Regions from separate parts of the Paenibacillus sp. S28 genome, predicted to be linked through region 2. Evidence: riboswitches for the same ligand, from Rfam matches in the RefSeq annotation. Region 2 holds a riboswitch; the other holds the start of a gene.

Region 1 (8,742 bases), on a different contig from region 2:
CCCTTCAAATCGATGAGCGCGAGTTTGTCTCCATTATGGGACCGTCTGGTTCAGGAAAATCGACCATGATGAATGTGATCGGCTGTCTGGATAAACCGACTTCCGGCAAGTACATGCTGGATGGCATCGACATCGGCTCAGCATCGGCCAAGCAGCTGTCGGAGGTGCGCAACCGCAAGATCGGTTTTGTCTTTCAAAACTTTAACCTGCTCAAGCGAACCTCTGCCATTGAAAACGTCGAGCTTCCGATGCTGTATGCGGGCAAAAACAAAAAGGAGCGGCGGGAGAAGGCCGAGTACTGCCTTGAGCTGGTCGGCCTGAAAACCCGGATGCACCACAAGCCGAATGAGCTCTCCGGGGGACAGCAGCAGCGGGTGGCTATTGCTCGCGCCTTGAGCAACGACCCCGCCATTATTTTGGCGGACGAGCCGACGGGCAACCTGGATACGGCATCATCCGAGGAAATCATGGGCATATTCCGGAGACTGAACGAAAAGGGGCATACGATCGTCATCGTCACCCACGAACCGGACATCGCCGCCCATACGAAACGGGTTATTTGGTTTCGCGATGGCCTGATCGAGACGGACCGGCTGAATACGGAGCGTGAGCGGGTATGAATGTGGGGGAACTGCTGCGCATATCAATCCGAAGCTTACGGTCCAACATGCTGCGCTCCTTCCTGACGATGCTTGGAATCATCATCGGCGTGGCGACCGTCATTGCCATGATTTCCATCGGTCAGGGAACGAGCAAGCAGGTGACGAGCCAAATCCAGAGCCTGGGTTCCAATCTGATCACGGTTACCGCAGGCTCGGGGTCGTCAACCGGCACAGCGGAAGGAGGCAACCAAGGCGGAAGCACGGGCACGCTGAACATTTCGGACGCTGACCCGATCTCCAAAATCGATACCGTGAAGTACGTCGCGCCGGTCTCGCAGGTGAGCGCGCGGCTGCTGAACGGATCGAACACGGCCTCCGCCACGATCATCGGCTCGACGCCGGGCTATGCCGACATCAAATCGTGGGAGACGGACATCGGTCGTTTCTTTACGGAGGATGAAGTCAATGACCGGGCCAAGGTCGTGGTCCTTGGCGCAACGACGGCGGAAACGCTATTTGGTGAAGCGGGCTTCGATGCGGTCGGCAGCATGATCAAAATCAACAACATCCCGTTTCGGGTCATCGGTGTGCTCAAAGCGAAGGGTTCTTCGGGTACGGTTGACCAGGACGACACCGTCATCGCGCCGATCACGACGATTCAGTCCCGGTTTCAGACCGGGAGCTCCCGGAGCAGTGTCCGGCAAATTTTGGTCGAAGCCAAATCTACCGACGTGATCAACAGCACCATGGCGCTGATCCAGTATACGATGCGTCAAAGCCATAAACTTGGCGGGGCCGACGATGATTTCAGGGTTCAAAGCCAGGAGGATGTCATGTCCTCCGCCGAAAGTGTCACCAAAACGCTGACCCTGTTTCTTGGCGGCGTGGCGGCGATATCCTTGCTGGTCGGCGGAATCGGCATCATGAACATCATGCTGGTGTCCGTTACGGAACGAACGCGGGAGATCGGTATCCGGAAGGCGATCGGGGCCAAGGAAGGGACGATTCTATCGCAGTTTCTGTTTGAATCGGTCACCTTGGCTATCCTGGGCGGTGTGATCGGCGTCATCCTTGGCTTCGGCGGCTCCAAGTTCGTCGGCAAGCTGATGGACGTGACCACCGCGGTGTCGATGAACTCCGTGCTGCTTGCAGTCGGGTTCTCGGCCTGCATCGGCATCGTATTCGGCGTATTCCCGGCACGACAGGCCGCGAAGCTGGATCCGATCGAGGCGCTGCGGTACGAATAGGCCGCCATTTGTGACGGACGGATTTATGTGAATCGGTTACCAGCCGACTCAAGAACATTACATCTTGGGCAGAAAAAAAGGGCATTTCACCGAATGATGTTCGGCGGAATGCCCTCTTACCATTTATGAAGCCGTTACCCGGCGTATTTGTGCTGCCGATACACGGCTTCTTTAAGTGACCTCAGGAAAACCTGGCCATACCGATGGCTGGTTTATCTCAGTTGTTTTTCCGCCGCATCCACCGTGTGCTTCAGCAGCATGGCGATGGTTACCGGTCCGACGCCCGCAGGGACGGGTGTAATGGCGCTCGCTTTTTCCAGACATGCCTCATAATCAACGTCCCCGACATTGCCTTCATTGTAGCCTGCGTCTAGAATGACGGCGCCGTCCTGAATCCAGTCTCCCTGAATGAATTTCGGTTTCCCTACTGCGGCAACAACGATTTCTGCCTGGGACACGATATCACCAAGGCCTTTCGTTCTCGAATGGCAGATCGTGACCGTGGCATTGCGGTTCAGCAGCATCAGCGAGACGGGCTTGCCGAGAATCGGGCTGCGGCCGACAACAACAGCGTGCTTGCCTTCTACAGGAATCCGGTAGTAATCCAGGATAGCGATGATGGCCGCCGGGGTACAGGAAGGATATGCGGCAAAGCCGAAAGCATTCTGCGCAAATCCCAGCGTGGTGACGCCGTCGACGTCTTTTTCAATGGCGATCGCGTCGAATGCGGCTCTTTCATCAATCTGATGGGGAACCGGATGCTGCAGCAGAATTCCGTGAACGTTCGGGTCGGCGTTAAGCTTTTGGATTTCCCGGATAAGCTCCTCGGTCGTCGTCCCCGCATCCAGTGTGATTTTTAACGATTCCATCCCGAGCCGTCTGCAGGCATTGCCTTTCATGCGCACGTATGTGGCCGATGCCGGGTCGTCGCCTACCAAAATGGTCGCCAGGCAGGGGGTAATCCCCTGCTCGGACAGCCTTTTCACCCTGCTAGCCAAGCCGTCCTTAATGTCCTGCGCCACGCGCGCTCCGTCCAAAATCAGCGTTTGTTCTGTCATTGTCTACATCTCCTTTAAATCATGGTAAGGTCCAGAAAACATAAAGAGGCAAGGGGAAATTCCCCTTACCTCTGCCCAGGCGTACGGCTGTTTATATCCATGTGCTCCCTCATGGTTCATCCCATGTTTCCGCCAGTCGCACACAGTCCATCTATGTAGAATGATACCTTATTGTGCTTACGGGCACAATGGGGAGTTTTGAGAATGATGCTTATGTGCCGCCGTTTCTTTTAAACACGATGTAATCCATTTTTGTCTCAACCAGCACCATCAGCTGCTGCGCCATATAAGACGCCGTGTATTTAAAATCAACCTCTGCCCAGTGCATAATGACCCCCACCGTGGCCGACATCCGGTAGCTCAGCATGATTTCGTAGTCGATCGGCGGCTCGGTCGGTTCCATTTCGATATGCATGTCCTTCCGCATCGACTCCCTGAGCCTGTCGTACATGTCCATCGCCAGCTTTCCGCGTTCGACTCGCGATAAGGCCAGGAACACATCTTTATGCTGTTCGATATGCTCAAACAAGCGCAGTCCCGAGGGGTAGGTCATCGAGGCTTCAATTCGCTCAAGGCCCTCATACGGCTTGACGAGCAGTTCGGCGATGCCCTGCAGAAACTCGTCGTGGATTTCCTTGAGCAGGTCTTCCTTGCTGACGAAATGCTTGTAAAAGGTGCCCCGGTTATAGTCTGCGCGGGCTGCGATGTCCATAATAGTCACCGAATCGAAGCCTTTATCGAGAATTAAGGAAACGAGTGCGGATTTGAGCGCCTGCCGGGTTCTTCTGGCTCTGCGGTCAAGAACTTGTTCGTCTGTCAAATGCAATCTGCCTCCAGCTTGTCGTTTCTCCTATTATAACGCAAGTTGGGCTGCCGCCAAAACGAAGATAATCATCAACAAAAAGAAGGTAAATGTTCAAGATTGTCATGGTTCTGTGACATACGGCGGCAATCTGTTGGATAGATGACGTTATTTTGAAATATGATTATTGTGTGAACAATTAATAAGGGTGTAACCTATACATGTAGCAGACATGAGCTATAAAGCCCATAAATCATTTTATAAACTTTGTTGAAAAGGAAGCGATTCAGTCATGAGTCAGACACAAACGAAAACTGCAGTCATTACCGGCGCGGCCGGCGGAATCGGGAAAGAGCTGGCACGGCGTTTGGCCGAGCGCAAGCTGAACCTCGTTCTGGTCGATTTGAAGGAAGATGCGGTCAAGAGCGTCGTTGAGGAGCTTGGCCTGAACGATACCAATTCACTGGCGGTCGCTGCCGACGTATCCAAAGAGCAGGACGTGCAGAACTATGTGAACCGTGCTGTTGAAAAATTCGGCACCATCGATTACTTTGCGAACAATGCAGGGATTGAGGGTCCTACCGGGCTGATCGAAGAGCAATCCGTGGAAGCGCTTGATCTGGTGTATAACGTCAACGTCCGCGGGGTGTTCCTGGGATTGCATTATGTTATTCCAGTTATGAAAAAGCAGAATTCCGGCGCAATCTTGAACACATCTTCGCTTGCAGGCCTGATGGGTGCGCCAGGAGTGGCCCCATACATTATGTCCAAGCATGCCGTGATCGGCTTGACGCGCGTTGCTGCCAACGAGCTGGCTTCGCTGGGCATCCGGGTTAACGCGGTTCTGCCTGGAACGATTAACACCCGGATGATGCGGCAGATCGAAGCGAACTCCGGCAATGCGGAAGCGTACAAAGCCGCCAATGAATCGGCAACACCGATGGGCCGTTACGGCGAGCCGCAGGAAGTAGCGGCGGTAATGAACTTCCTCCTCTCCGATGAAGCTTCATTCGTTACGGGTTCCCTGTACACTGTAGACGGCGGGATGGTCGGTCAGTAATCACGGCAACCGTATTCGTCCCAAAAAAAGAGGAACGAATGTTCTGGGAATTTATTGACAATCGAGAGAAATAACGATATATTGAGTTCAACATAGTTAATGGAAGCGGGAGAAGCACCCTGCAGGAAAGGCGTCATGCCTTACTTGCGGGGTGCTTTTTTTGTCCATTCATTATGAATTTTGATGATTTGGGGGAGAGATGAAGATGACGTATGTAAAAGTTTTATGGAAAAACAGCTTGGTGACGGTTTTATGCTGTACGGTCGCGTTGTTCATGCTGGGTCCGGCTAAGGCGGACGCGGCATCGGACAGTGCTTGGGACGCCGCTTTGCAGAGTATTGGTGTGCTTCATGACAGCTATAAGGCGCTGGAAGAGGCCAACAAGCTGAAGAAGCAGCAGATTCAAGTGCTCCGGAAACAGAATGATGACCGGTTAAAGTCTGTCAATGCGAAGGTGCAGGGGATCGACAAAGCTAAGATCGACAAGCTGAAATCCGAAGCCGATCAGGCCCAGAAGAAATATCAGCCGCTGCTTAATGAATATACAGACCTTGGGAAGAAGGCGGCGGATGCGAGAAAACGTAAGGACCAGAAGGCCGCGCTTCAGTACGATCTGAAGCGCAACCAGATCAAGGCCTCGGCCAGTGCTGCCCGTGCTGAAATCAAGAGCCGTAAGGATGCGCTCGCTGCCGCCAAGAAGGAAGCTTCGGCCAAAGCCAAGGCGGTGAAGGATACGTTGGCGCAGGTCCAAACGTTAAAGAAGCAGGTGACTGCCGAGAATAAGAAGATTACGGCAGCGAACAGCACCCGGAGCGCGTCGGACAAGCGGTATAAAGCGGCAGTCAAGCTCGGGAACGCGATCACAGCCACGGCTGAGCTGACCGTGATGTATAAGGAGCTTGGTAAAATCAGCGCCTCCCTCAATCAAATTTACCAATGGGAGAAGCAGATCGATTCCGTCATCCGGACAGCGGAAACGAAACTCCCCAAGTCTTGAAGGACAAGCGTGATATGTTCTTGAGAAGTACGTTTTTCTAAGGGGAACTACTCCTTTTTCTCCGGTTCGGGTGCTGCGGCCGGCTGCCATAGGATAACATGCCGGGTTTTGCTCCATTTTTCATAGAACAGCTGCGGCTCCTTCTTGAATACGCAGATGACGACATGAATAAAGAAGATGGTATTCATGGCAAACACAATAAGTCCCAGGATCATGCGAAGGATCGGCGGAACGGTGTCAAGGGAGCCGGCCAGAACCCGGTTGGCTCCAAAAAACAGCCAGTAGAGAATTCCATATCGAACCACAAGCGATTTAAGGGAGATTCGCTCCCCTCCATCGGCAAGACGGATACGGACAAGCCATTTGCCGGGAGTCAGACCTCCAGTCAGCCAAGGTACCAGCATGAAATACAGTCCTGTCGCAACCCAGAAGGAAGCCGGTACATGCAGGATATGCAGAATGCCAAGCAGGATCGCCCAGACGATCCCGTCCGCCATAAAGGCGATTCCCCGCCGCGTATAGGTTACCCGTTTGGCGGCCCGGTCGATATTGGCATCCAAATGCTCAATGCGGGGAAGAAGGCCGGATAACCATTCGGCTGCCAAGAATCCAAGCAAACCGCCGAGCGTGTTAGTGATCAGGTCATCTACGTCGAATACCCGGTACGGGTGATCGTACAGCCCGAATATTCCGCTGAGCTGGGTCGTCTCAAACAACAGCGACAGCAAAAACGACAGCAGAATGGAAAGTTTCCATCCCGTCCGGAAATAATAACGGAGGATCATACCGAACGGAACGGTAAGAAACACGTTGAATACCACTTGAAGGAAGGCGCGTTCCGTAAGCAGCCGCAGGTACGTCGAGGGCTGCGAGGACACGACGGACGTTTCTTTCAGGATGTCGTGAATGAAATTCAGCGGCACCAGCTGAAGCGCCCCTCCGGCCATGGCCGGATTGTGCCGGGAAGCCGGCAGCGGAAGGATGATCAGAAACAGCGCGTTGAGCAGGTACAGCAGGAACAGGTACAGCACAAACGCCCTGATTTTATGGATATAACCGTGTCTGCGGTACTGCACGACCAAGAAGGGAAGGGTAAAAAATAGCGCCGCAAAGGGAAAAGACAGAAATGCATATGAGATTGGAAATACATACGAATGAAACACGACTAAACTGCACCGCCTTAATTTCTTTATGTTTTCTTTTTGGCCTTGCCATCGGCTGAATGTACATCATAGCACAAGTATGATCGGTTTCTGGTTAAATTTTGTTTAAAAATTATAAAGAAACGTGAAGCAAATGCAGAAAATTCGGCTAAATTTCTATCAGGTTGCTTAAGCAAAATGTTATACTTGAACTTATGGTTTTTGTACTAATACAACCTAATACAACAAGATTCAGCAGGAGGATATTTGATGTCACAACCAGATGGGGTTTCATTGCAGAAAAAATTAAAACCAAGGCACATCAGCTTGATGGCCATGGGCGGAGTCATCGGCACCGGTATCTTCAAAGGCAGTGCCGAAACGATCGGTCTTGCCGGACCGGGCGTCATTATCTCTTACGTCTTCGCCGGGCTGCTGCTGCTCGTCGTCATGGGAGCCATGGCGGAAATGGCTACGGTTTACCCGGGTAAAAATATGAAGGACTTCGTCCGAGAGGCCTTTGGCGAGAGAGTGTCCTTTATTATGGGGTGGATGTACTGCTTCCTGTGGCTATCCGTGTGCGTCATTGAAATTATAGCGGCCGGCAGCTTTTTGCAGTATTGGTTTCCCGGGGTACCGTTATGGTTGCTTAGTCTAGCCAGCGCGGCCTTCATTATTCTGATTAATCTGATGAGCGTGGGAAGCTTCGGCGAGTTCGAATTTTGGCTGGCGGGGATCAAAATCGCCATGATTATCGTCTTTATCGTTTTAGGGGCATGCTTGATCTTCGGGATCATTCCGAGCAGCAATACGCCGTATCTGCATAACTACTCGGCGGCCGGAGGATTTCTGCCCAACGGATGGACGTCCATTTTTTCCGCTTTGCTTGTGGTCATGTTTTCCTACGGGGGTTCGGAACTGATCGGTTTGACATTGACGGAAACGGAAAACAGCGAAAAGGTGCTGCCCAAAGTGGTACGCAATTTTATTTTGCGGATCATATTATTTTTCACGCTGCCGATCCTCGTGATATGCGGGCTGATTCCCTGGAACCAGCTCGGCCCCGAGTCGAGTCCGTTTGTCCAGGTACTGACTGCGACCGGCTTGTCCGGGGCGGCGGATCTCATGAATTTTATTCTGGTTACGGCGGTGCTGTCCGCAGCCAACTCGGGAATTTATGGAGCTTCACGCATGCTCCACTCCATGGCTGCTGCCGGTGAAGCATCGCCGGCTCTTGCCCGCACGAACCGGAGGGGTATCCCGGTAAATACGCTGTTATTGTGTGCTGTGATCTTGATATTGGGATCCATGCTGGGCATGTTTGCACAGGATCAGTTGTTCCGCGTGTTAATGGCTGTTCCGGGATTTTGCGTCCTGCTGGTCTGGATTTGCATCTCCCTGGCACAAATCAAGCTGCGGAAGTCGTATCCGGTAGAGCCATCCTTTAAGGTTTGGGGGTACCCTTATGTTACGTCTGCCGTCGTGGCCTGCTTGGCGGTAATCGCGGCCATGTTCTTATTCGATGCGCAGAACCGGCTTAGTATCGGCTTATGCATCGCCGTACTTATCGTGCTGATCATCTGGTCTATGATCCGGTTTTCCAGGACTGGAGGAAGAAGCAAGTAAGCGAAAAAAAGCGAATGATGTGCTTATGAAGCAGTTGGGTTCTGTCTCGTATGACCAGTCCAATTTGATATTTTTATCAAGACTATCGAATTTATTGAAACCTGAAGCCGCCTCCGTCCGTCTAAGATGGTAACGGAGGTGCAGCATGAAGAATACGATTAAAATCAGTTCGATTCTGCTGGCGCTGGCTATAGCTGTTGCGGTAACC
Region 2 (8,742 bases):
CTGCTGATGCTTCCCAGCCGGAAGTTCGCTTCTTCCTGGTAGACATGCTCTCCGGGCTGTGGTCCTGGCTGACGGGGCTGTTCGCTTAGGAACTACGGCCATCCTGTCCAGGAGCATGCGTCATGGAGATTTTGCAGATGTGCTATAATAAAACATACCAATTTCGATGACAGGAATGAACAGCGATGAAAGGTTTGAACCAAGGGCAGGATGGAGGGAACGCTCTTTCCGCCCATGATGTAAATAAGAGCCATGCCACACCGGTATGGGATGTGACTGTATTGATGGGACGCAGCACCGCTGCCGCAGAAGCGGAGAGGGAAGCGGTGTCCCGTGCAGAGCGGTCGATCGGCCGGGCAGCCGCCATTCTACGGGATGGCGGTACCGTTGCTTTTCCGACAGAAACCGTCTACGGCCTTGGGGCGGATGCCCGGAATACGGAGGCTGTCGAGGCGATTTTCAAGGCCAAGGGCCGGCCGTCCGACAATCCGCTCATCGTCCACATTGCGGATGCAAGCCAATTGGATGGGCTCGTGACGGAGGTCAGCGATACGGCGCGGCGGCTGATGGCGGCCTTTTGGCCCGGTCCGCTGACGCTGGTGCTGCCGCTTCGGCCGGGCGTGCTGTCCCCGCGGGTAACGGCGGGGCTGACGACGGTCGGTATCCGGATGCCGGACCATCCGATCGCACTGAAGCTGATCGGTGAGTCCGGCTGTCCGGTGGCGGCGCCGAGCGCCAACCGCTCGGGACGACCGAGCCCGACGCTCGCGGGCCATGTCGAGGAAGATTTGAGCGGGCTGATCGACGGTATTCTGGACGGAGGGCCGACTGGGGTCGGCCTTGAATCCACCGTCGTGCAGGTCCAGGAAGACGGCAGCGTCACCGTTCTCCGGCCCGGCGGCATTACGAGCGAGCAGCTAGCCGCCGCTTCCGGGACGGCGGTGACGACCGATCCGGGAATCGAACGCTCTCCGGATGAAGAGGAGATTGTCGCTCCGAAATCGCCCGGCATGAAATATACGCACTACGCTCCCAAGGGTGCGCTCACCATTGTGCAGGGCGGCACGCCGGAGCAGGTATCCGGCTGGATCAATGAGCAGCTGAAGGCAGCGGCGGGACGCGGGGAGAGAACAGGCGTGATGGCTTTTGAGGAGCACATCGGCCGCTACGCCGCGGATTGCGTGCAGTCCCTCGGCAGTCTTGCCGGACTGGAAGCGGCCGCCCACCGGCTGTACGCCGCTCTTCGCCGCATGGATGAAGAAGGCGTGACGTTTATTTTATCGGAAGCCTGCCCGGAAGAGGGTCTGGGCGCTGCCATCATGAACCGGCTCCGCAAGGCCGCCGGCCAGCGGGTTGTGCGCTTGTGACCTCTCGCCGCACCTTTTAAGAGACATCATTTACCTCTTGTCCGCATATGGTTGTACAAGAACCTAACGGACATGGGGGAATAGGGATGTTGGAGACTTCTGCCGGTTTAGGGCAGCTGATGACAATCATGATAATGGCCGTCGCATTAGGACTGGATGCGTTCTCTCTGGGCGTAGGAATCGGCATGAAAGGAATCCGGCTGCTGCATATTCTCAAGATCAGCTTGCTGATCGGCCTTTTCCACGTGTTGATGCCGCTGCTGGGCATGTTTATGGGATATTACGTCAGTTCGCTGCTCGGACAAGTTGCCGCCCTGGTTGCCGGCGGGCTGCTTGTGCTGCTGGGCGGACACATGGTCCTGAATTCCTTCAAAACAAGCGAAACGCGAATGGTGGATCACCGCTCCTTGCTGGGGATGCTTCTGTTCTCGCTCAGCGTCAGCATTGACTCCTTTTCGGTAGGCGTATCCCTGGGGATGTTTGAGAGCAACCGGATTCTGACCGTGATGGCTTTCGGGATCTGCGGGGGCGCGATGGCCGTGCTTGGACTCCTGCTCGGCAGGAGGGTAAGCCGGAATCTCGGCGAATACGGGGAGGCCCTTGGCGGCGCGATTTTGCTGGCATTTGGCCTCGCCTTTATCTTTTGATACAATATCGGCAAAGACACTTCGGGAGGTGCTAGAGACGTGAAGCATATTTTGTTTGTCTGTACGGGAAACACGTGCCGCAGCCCGATGGCCGAAGCTCTGCTTCGCAAGCTGGCCAAGGAGCGCAGCGTTCCGCTCGAAGTCCGTTCGGCCGGCGTGGCCGCCCTTGAAGGGACACCGATCTCACGTCATGCGGAAGCGGTGCTGCGGGACCACGAGATCGATGAGCATTTGACCGCCAAGCCGCTCAGGGCCGACACGGTGAATTGGGCGGATTTGATTTTGACACTGACCCAGGGGCATAAGCAGCATGTGATCCGGAGCTTTCCGCTCGCGGCTGACAAAATTTATACCCTGAAGGAATACACCGAAGATGACGAGAACGTGATCAAGGACCTGCAGGAGCTCGATAGCCTGTACGCCACTTGGGAAATGAAGCGGGCGCTCGGGCAGCAGCTGGAGGACGAGGAACGGGAGCGGCTGATCGAGATCCAGCAGCGGATCCCGAGCTTTGATATTTCGGACCCGTTCGGCGGGTCCCGCGACGATTACGATGTAACCGCCGCAGAAATCCGCGCCGCCATCGAGCGGCTGCTGGATAAGCTGGAGGCGTTCCGTACATTTTAAGAAAGAAGCTTAAATTGGCACTTGGGCGGGAGCCTAAGCCTGAAAAAATGGAGTAAATTTGCAGATTGATTTTCATCGCGTCATGCTTTATGATGAAGTTGAAAAACATCGGTTCCGGTGTAACTGGCGACAATGTGGATCCAACCACGATGGAGCACCGGAATATACGGCCGGTCGCCTGGGCAAAAGAGCAATTCTGCTTAAGAAAGAAGCTTAAATTGGCACTTGGGCGGGAGCCTAAGCCTGAAAAAATGGAGTAAATTTGCAGATTGATTTTCATCGCGTCATGCTTTATGATGAAGGTGAAAAACATCGGTTCCGGTGTAACTGGCGACAATGTGGATCCAACCACGATGGAGCACCGGAATATACGGCCGGTCGCCTGGGCAAAAGAGCAATTCTGCGGAATGATCCGCGGACTGCTCTTTTTTTCGTCTAGTGGCTGCAAATGAGTTATAATGGTACAAGAAGTCACGGGAATACCGGGGAGCGCTAGATTCGTTTCTCTGTATTGCGCGAAATTTTAGGAGGTTTTTCGAAAGATGAAAATTGCTGTTGGAACAGATCATGCGGGTATACGTTTGAAAGAAGACATCATTGCCGTGATCGAAGGGATGGGGCATCAAGTTGCGGATGTGGGATGCGGATGCACGGATTCCGTGGACTATCCCGACTATGCTCTCCCTGTGTGCGATCTGGTTACCAAAGGCGAGGCCGACCGGGGAATCCTGATCTGTGGAACAGGCATCGGCATGAGCATCGCGGCGAACAAGGTTCCGGGCATCCGGTGCGCCTTGGTCCACGATGTGTTCTCGGCGATTGCCACCAGGGAGCATAACGATTCCAACGTGCTGGCGATGGGCGAACGCGTCATCGGTCCAGGTCTGGCCCAGGAAATCGTCAAGGCTTGGCTGGGCACGGAGTTCAGCGGCGGCGAGCGTCATGTCGGGCGCGTGAACAAGATTAAAGCGATTGAAGAGCGGTATCTGCACAATTAGGGAGGTTTTCTCATGGAAAGCATGTCAGGAGGCAGTCCATTGGAAGTTTCGCTGGGAGAACAGGTATCCCAAATCCTTCATGAGCTGGTGGAAGCCGCAGGGCTTGGCCCTGGTAAGGTACTGGTTGTCGGAACGAGCACCAGTGAAGTGGCCGGGAAACGCATCGGCACTTCGGGGGCGCTCGGGGTTGCTGAGGAGCTGCTGCAGGCGATCGGCGAGGTCCGGGCCAAGTTCGGCTTCGACACGGTGTTTCAGTGCTGCGAGCATTTGAACCGGGCGCTTGTGATGGAGCGTTCCGTACTGGAGCGCCTTCGCTTAACCGAGGTCGCCGCCGTTCCTGTTCCGAAAGCGGGCGGCTCTATGGCTGCCGCTGCTTACCGTTCCATGAAGGAGCCTTGTCTGGCCGAAGCGATTGAAGCTCATGCGGGCATCGACATCGGCGAGACGATGATCGGCATGCATCTGCGGCGTGTGGCGGTGCCTTTCCGCCCGACCCTGCGCTATGTGGGGCATGCGCGCGTGAATGCGGCCTACACGCGGCCCAAGCTGATCGGCGGCGAACGGGCGGTGTACCGTCTGGATGAAGAAGCCGGCAGAGCCGACCGTGACGGCGGCAGTTCAGATCTTTGCGATTAACATGAGCGGATGATTAAAAGTGAACATTTTATTTTGAATTCCAATAAGGGAGGAACTATTAACATGGATCAATTGCGTAAGAAGGACCCGGCTGTACTCGAGGCCATGAATTTGGAACTGAAGCGTCAGCGTGCAAACATCGAGCTGATCGCATCGGAGAATATTGTCAGTGAAGCGGTTATGGAAGCCATGGGCTCTGTCCTCACGAACAAATACGCCGAAGGATATCCGGGCAAGCGGTACTACGGCGGCTGCGAGCGCGTCGATATCGTTGAAGATATTGCCCGTGACCGTGCGAAAGAACTGTTCGGAGCCGAGCATGCCAACGTGCAGCCGCACTCCGGTGCCCAAGCCAACATGGCCGTATACCTGGCAGCACTGAAACCCGGGGATACCGTGCTCGGGATGAATCTTGCCCATGGCGGACACCTGACGCACGGAAGCCCGGTGAACGCTTCCGGTCTGCTGTACAACTTCGTCGCTTACGGGGTCCAGGAAGATACGTTCCTCATTGATTATGACGAAGTCCGCAAGCTTGCGTTCAAGCACCGTCCGCGCCTGATCGTCGCCGGTGCGAGCGCCTATCCGCGTACGATTGATTTCGAAGCTCTCGCTTCGATCGCCAATGACGTGGGCGCGCTGTTCATGGTCGACATGGCTCATATCGCGGGCCTGGTTGCAGCCGGGCTTCATCCGAACCCGGTGCCTCACGCCCATTTTGTCACGACGACAACGCACAAAACGCTCCGCGGACCACGCGGCGGTATGATTCTGTGCAAGCAGCCTTGGGCTGCGGCCATCGACAAGGCCGTCTTCCCGGGCACGCAAGGCGGTCCGCTGATGCACGTTATCGCGTCCAAAGCCGTAGCCTTGGGCGAAGCGCTGGACCCATCGTTCAAAACGTATGCCGAAAACGTGGTGAAGAACGCCAAAGTATTGGCTGAGACGCTGATCAGCGAAGGCCTGAACATCGTATCCGGCGGCACGGATAACCACCTGATGCTGGTGGATACCCGCAGCGTAAACATTACAGGGAAAGACGCCGAGAAGGTGCTGGACTCCGTCGGTATCACCGTCAACAAAAACGCCATTCCGTTCGATCCGACCAGCCCGTTCGTCACGAGCGGAATCCGGATCGGTACGCCGGCTGCGACTTCCCGCGGCATGGATGAAGCGGCTATGGTGACGATCGGCAAAATCATCGCCATGACGCTGAAATCGCCTAAGGACGAAGGCGTGCTGTCCAAAGCAGCGGCTATGGTGAAGGAACTGACGGATCAATATCCGCTGTATCCTGAACTTAACTACTAATAGGACACAGATCTTGAGAAGTACAGGTCTGTGAGAAAATAAGGGACTGGGGAATGTTCTCCGGTCCCTTTTTTTTAGAGATAAGAAATAGAGATTTTCCGAGGTTTCGAGGCTAACCATCCCGATCTCGAAAAAGAAACTCCCGCTAAACGCGGTCTGTCTTTTTGAATATATACGCCGATAAACGTTTTTCATTACGTTCACAGAAGCCGCATAGGTCAATAAACCATTCTGCCGCTATAGCGGTTGTGTGCCTTCACACTCTTAGAGTGGCTTTTATATAGTAGTTCAGAGGGAGATAAACTGCTAGATTTAAGACTGGTAGGTACGATGGGCAGATGTTAGATTGGCGGGTCTTTACGGGGAGTATCGCCATGCCGGTTCCCTTGCGCGGTCTTTCGGTTAACGTTTAAGCCGGCTGATCTTTGGGCCAGAATAAACATATCTTTCTTGGGTGCAAAATCATTTCCAGGAATGATATAATAAATAAGATTTGTGTACTTGCATGTATCGTATGCGAATGGGCATCTAACTAACCGACAATGACAGCACTTAGACTTACGATTTAACCGGAGGGACTAACATGGGAAAACTGGTGATTTGTGATCACCCTTTGATTCAACACAAACTGACATTTATCCGCGATGTGCGGACGAACACGAAAGATTTTCGCGAACTGGTCGATGAGGTTGCTTCCTTAATGGCTTACGAAATTACACGCGAGGTTCCGCTCGAGTCGGTGAAGGTGCAGACACCCGTCGCCGAGATGGACGGCAAGGTTTTGGCGGGCCGCATGCTCGGCCTGATTCCGATTCTGCGCGCCGGGCTCGGCATGCTCGACGGCATGCTGAAGCTGATTCCCGCCGCCAAGGTGGGACATGTCGGCCTGTTCCGCGATCCGGAGACGCTGCAGCCTGTCGAGTATTACACGAAGCTGCCGACGGACGTGACCGAGCGCGAGCTGATCGTCATCGATCCGATGCTGGCGACCGGTGGATCGGCTATTGCCGCGATCGACGTCCTGAAGAAGCGGGGGTGCACCCAGATCAAGATGATGAACCTGATCGCCGCGCCGGAAGGAGTCAAAGCCGTGCAGGAAGCTCATCCAGACGTGGACATTTATGTAGCGGCCCTGGACGAGAAGCTGGACGATCACGGTTATATCATTCCGGGACTGGGAGACGCCGGAGACCGGCTGTACGGAACCAAGTAAGGAGAGGGAAACCATATGTCAAAAATTAAAGTGATGACGATCTTCGGGGTGCGCCCGGAAGCCATCAAGATGGCTCCGCTCATCTTAGAACTGCAGAAGCATCCCGAACATATCGAATCCGTCGTCTGCGTAACGGCCCAGCACCGTCAGATGCTGGATCAGGTGCTAGAGGTATTCAAGATTACGCCGGATTTCGATCTGGACGTCATGAAAGAGAACCAGACGCTGAACGAGGTGACCATCCGCGTTCTGCAGGGCCTGGAGCCGGTTTTGAAAGAGGCCAAGCCTGATATCGTTCTGGTGCACGGAGACACGCTGACGACCTTCCTGGCCAGTTATGCAGCCTTCCTGCAAAAGATCCAGGTAGGACATGTCGAAGCGGGCCTGAGAACGTGGAACAAGCTCTCTCCTTATCCGGAGGAGATGAACCGCCAGTTGACCGGCGTGCTTGCCGATCTTCATTTTGCCCCGACCGACTGGTCTGCAGGCAACCTGAAGAAGGAGAACAAGAACGAGTCCCACATTTACGTGACTGGCAATACCGTTACCGACGTATTCCAGTACACCGTCAAGTCGGATTATGACCATCCGGTGCTCGATTGGGCGCAGGGCAAACGGCTGATTCTGATGACGGCGCACCGCCGAGAATCGCAGGGCGAGCCTCATCTGAACATCTTCCGTGCCGTGAAACGGATCGCTGACGAATTCGACGATATCGCCATCGTGTATCCGGTCCATCCAAGCCCGGCGGTCAAAGAACCGGCGCATCAAATTTTGGGCAATCATCCAAGAATTAAGCTGATTGAACCGCTGGATGTTGTAGACTTGCACAATTTTTATCCGCATACGCATCTGATCTTGACGGACTCCGGCGGTCTTCAGGAAGAAGCTCCATCCTTCGGTGTGCCGGTGCTGGTGCTCCGTGACACGACCGAGCGTCCGGAAGGGATCGAGGCGGGAACGCTCGAGCTGGTGGGAACGGATGAGGAACAAGTGTACGGACGGACGAAGCATTTGCTGACCGATCAGGAGGCCTATAATGCGATGAGCGGCGCCGCGAATCCTTACGGAGATGGCAAGGCATCCCAGCGGATTGTCGACGCGATTTTGCATCATTTTGGCATCAAAAATGAACGTCCGGAACAATTTCACAGAATGTTCACAAAGGAAAGTTAAGCCATATTCTGAGGGCAAAGAGTACAGCATACAGTTAAACTGTACGGTTGACACGGATTTGCGGGCTTTTTGCAGTGATTTTAGTCACATTTCCAGCCAGTTTCGACACGGATTTGTTCAATTGACAAACTCTCGGGTCATTCAGTAAAATGAACTGGGATTAGAGGGTGGACAGAGATGAATCAACCTGATAAGCCGCAAAAATCCAATAAAAATGCTGCAAGCCCTCTGAAGTATGCGGGCCTTGTAAGCGCCATCGGAATCGATCTGGCCGCGTGTACTTTAGGGGGCTTTTATCTCGGCTCCTGGCTGGACAAGATTTGGGGAGGACCCGGACTCTGGATTGCATTCGGAGTTTTGCTGGGTCTGGCGATTGGCGGCGTAAGCGTTTTTATGATCACCAAGGCAGTCATGGGGGAAAGTGATGAGTGAACTATGGAAATACCGCAGGGTATTGACTAGAGCGACACTTTATTTCCTGGCTCTTTGCTTCTTGGGTGCTGCTGTCTTCCCGCAATACCGGAGTATAGCGCTGGGTATGGTGCTTGGCTCCAGTGTCAGCCTTGCTAATAGCTTTTACTTAGGCTATAAAGTGCAAAAAGTGTTGGATACAGTCGAAGGCGGGGGCGGCAAGAGAGTAAATATGGGTTTTCTGACCCGTGCAGCCCTCAGTGTGCTGGCCGTCGTTGTGGCCTATCAAAGGCCGGAGACGTTTAACCTGTATGCCGTTGCGGCAACACTGGTATTGGCACAGTTTCTTCTCTTAT

Evidence for each region. A riboswitch is a leader RNA that binds a small molecule or an ion and turns the genes downstream of it on or off. The one in region 2 is predicted to bind ZMP and ZTP.
Region 1: linked by a shared signal. The riboswitch ahead of IAE55_RS17535 (bifunctional 5,10-methylenetetrahydrofolate dehydrogenase/5,10-methenyltetrahydrofolate cyclohydrolase) and the one ahead of rpiB (ribose 5-phosphate isomerase B) in region 2 are both predicted to bind ZMP and ZTP.

What each region holds. Positions count from the first base shown of each region.
Region 1 is NZ_JACVTM010000006.1:390,012-398,753, forward strand. Features, by position in the region: gene IAE55_RS17525 (ABC transporter ATP-binding protein) at 1-620, shown strand, start outside; gene IAE55_RS17530 (ABC transporter permease) at 617-1,849, shown strand; gene IAE55_RS17535 (bifunctional 5,10-methylenetetrahydrofolate dehydrogenase/5,10-methenyltetrahydrofolate cyclohydrolase) at 2,062-2,907, opposite strand; ZMP/ZTP riboswitch at 2,974-3,057, opposite strand; gene IAE55_RS17540 (TetR/AcrR family transcriptional regulator) at 3,119-3,727, opposite strand; gene IAE55_RS17545 (SDR family NAD(P)-dependent oxidoreductase) at 4,002-4,769, shown strand; gene IAE55_RS17550 (hypothetical protein) at 4,975-5,766, shown strand; gene IAE55_RS17555 (VanZ family protein) at 5,814-6,929, opposite strand; gene IAE55_RS17560 (amino acid permease) at 7,179-8,534, shown strand; gene IAE55_RS17565 (hypothetical protein) at 8,680-8,742, shown strand, end outside.
Region 2 is NZ_JACVTM010000021.1:42,134-50,875, forward strand. Features, by position in the region: gene spoIIR (stage II sporulation protein R) at 1-89, shown strand, start outside; gene IAE55_RS30140 (L-threonylcarbamoyladenylate synthase) at 285-1,367, shown strand; gene IAE55_RS30145 (manganese efflux pump MntP) at 1,454-2,014, shown strand; gene IAE55_RS30150 (low molecular weight protein arginine phosphatase) at 2,054-2,641, shown strand; ZMP/ZTP riboswitch at 2,751-2,832, shown strand; ZMP/ZTP riboswitch at 2,955-3,036, shown strand; gene rpiB (ribose 5-phosphate isomerase B) at 3,184-3,639, shown strand; gene IAE55_RS30160 (TIGR01440 family protein) at 3,661-4,275, shown strand; gene glyA (serine hydroxymethyltransferase) at 4,339-5,586, shown strand; gene upp (uracil phosphoribosyltransferase) at 6,170-6,799, shown strand; gene wecB (non-hydrolyzing UDP-N-acetylglucosamine 2-epimerase) at 6,815-7,975, shown strand; gene IAE55_RS30180 (AtpZ/AtpI family protein) at 8,153-8,407, shown strand; gene IAE55_RS30185 (ATP synthase subunit I) at 8,400-8,742, shown strand, end outside.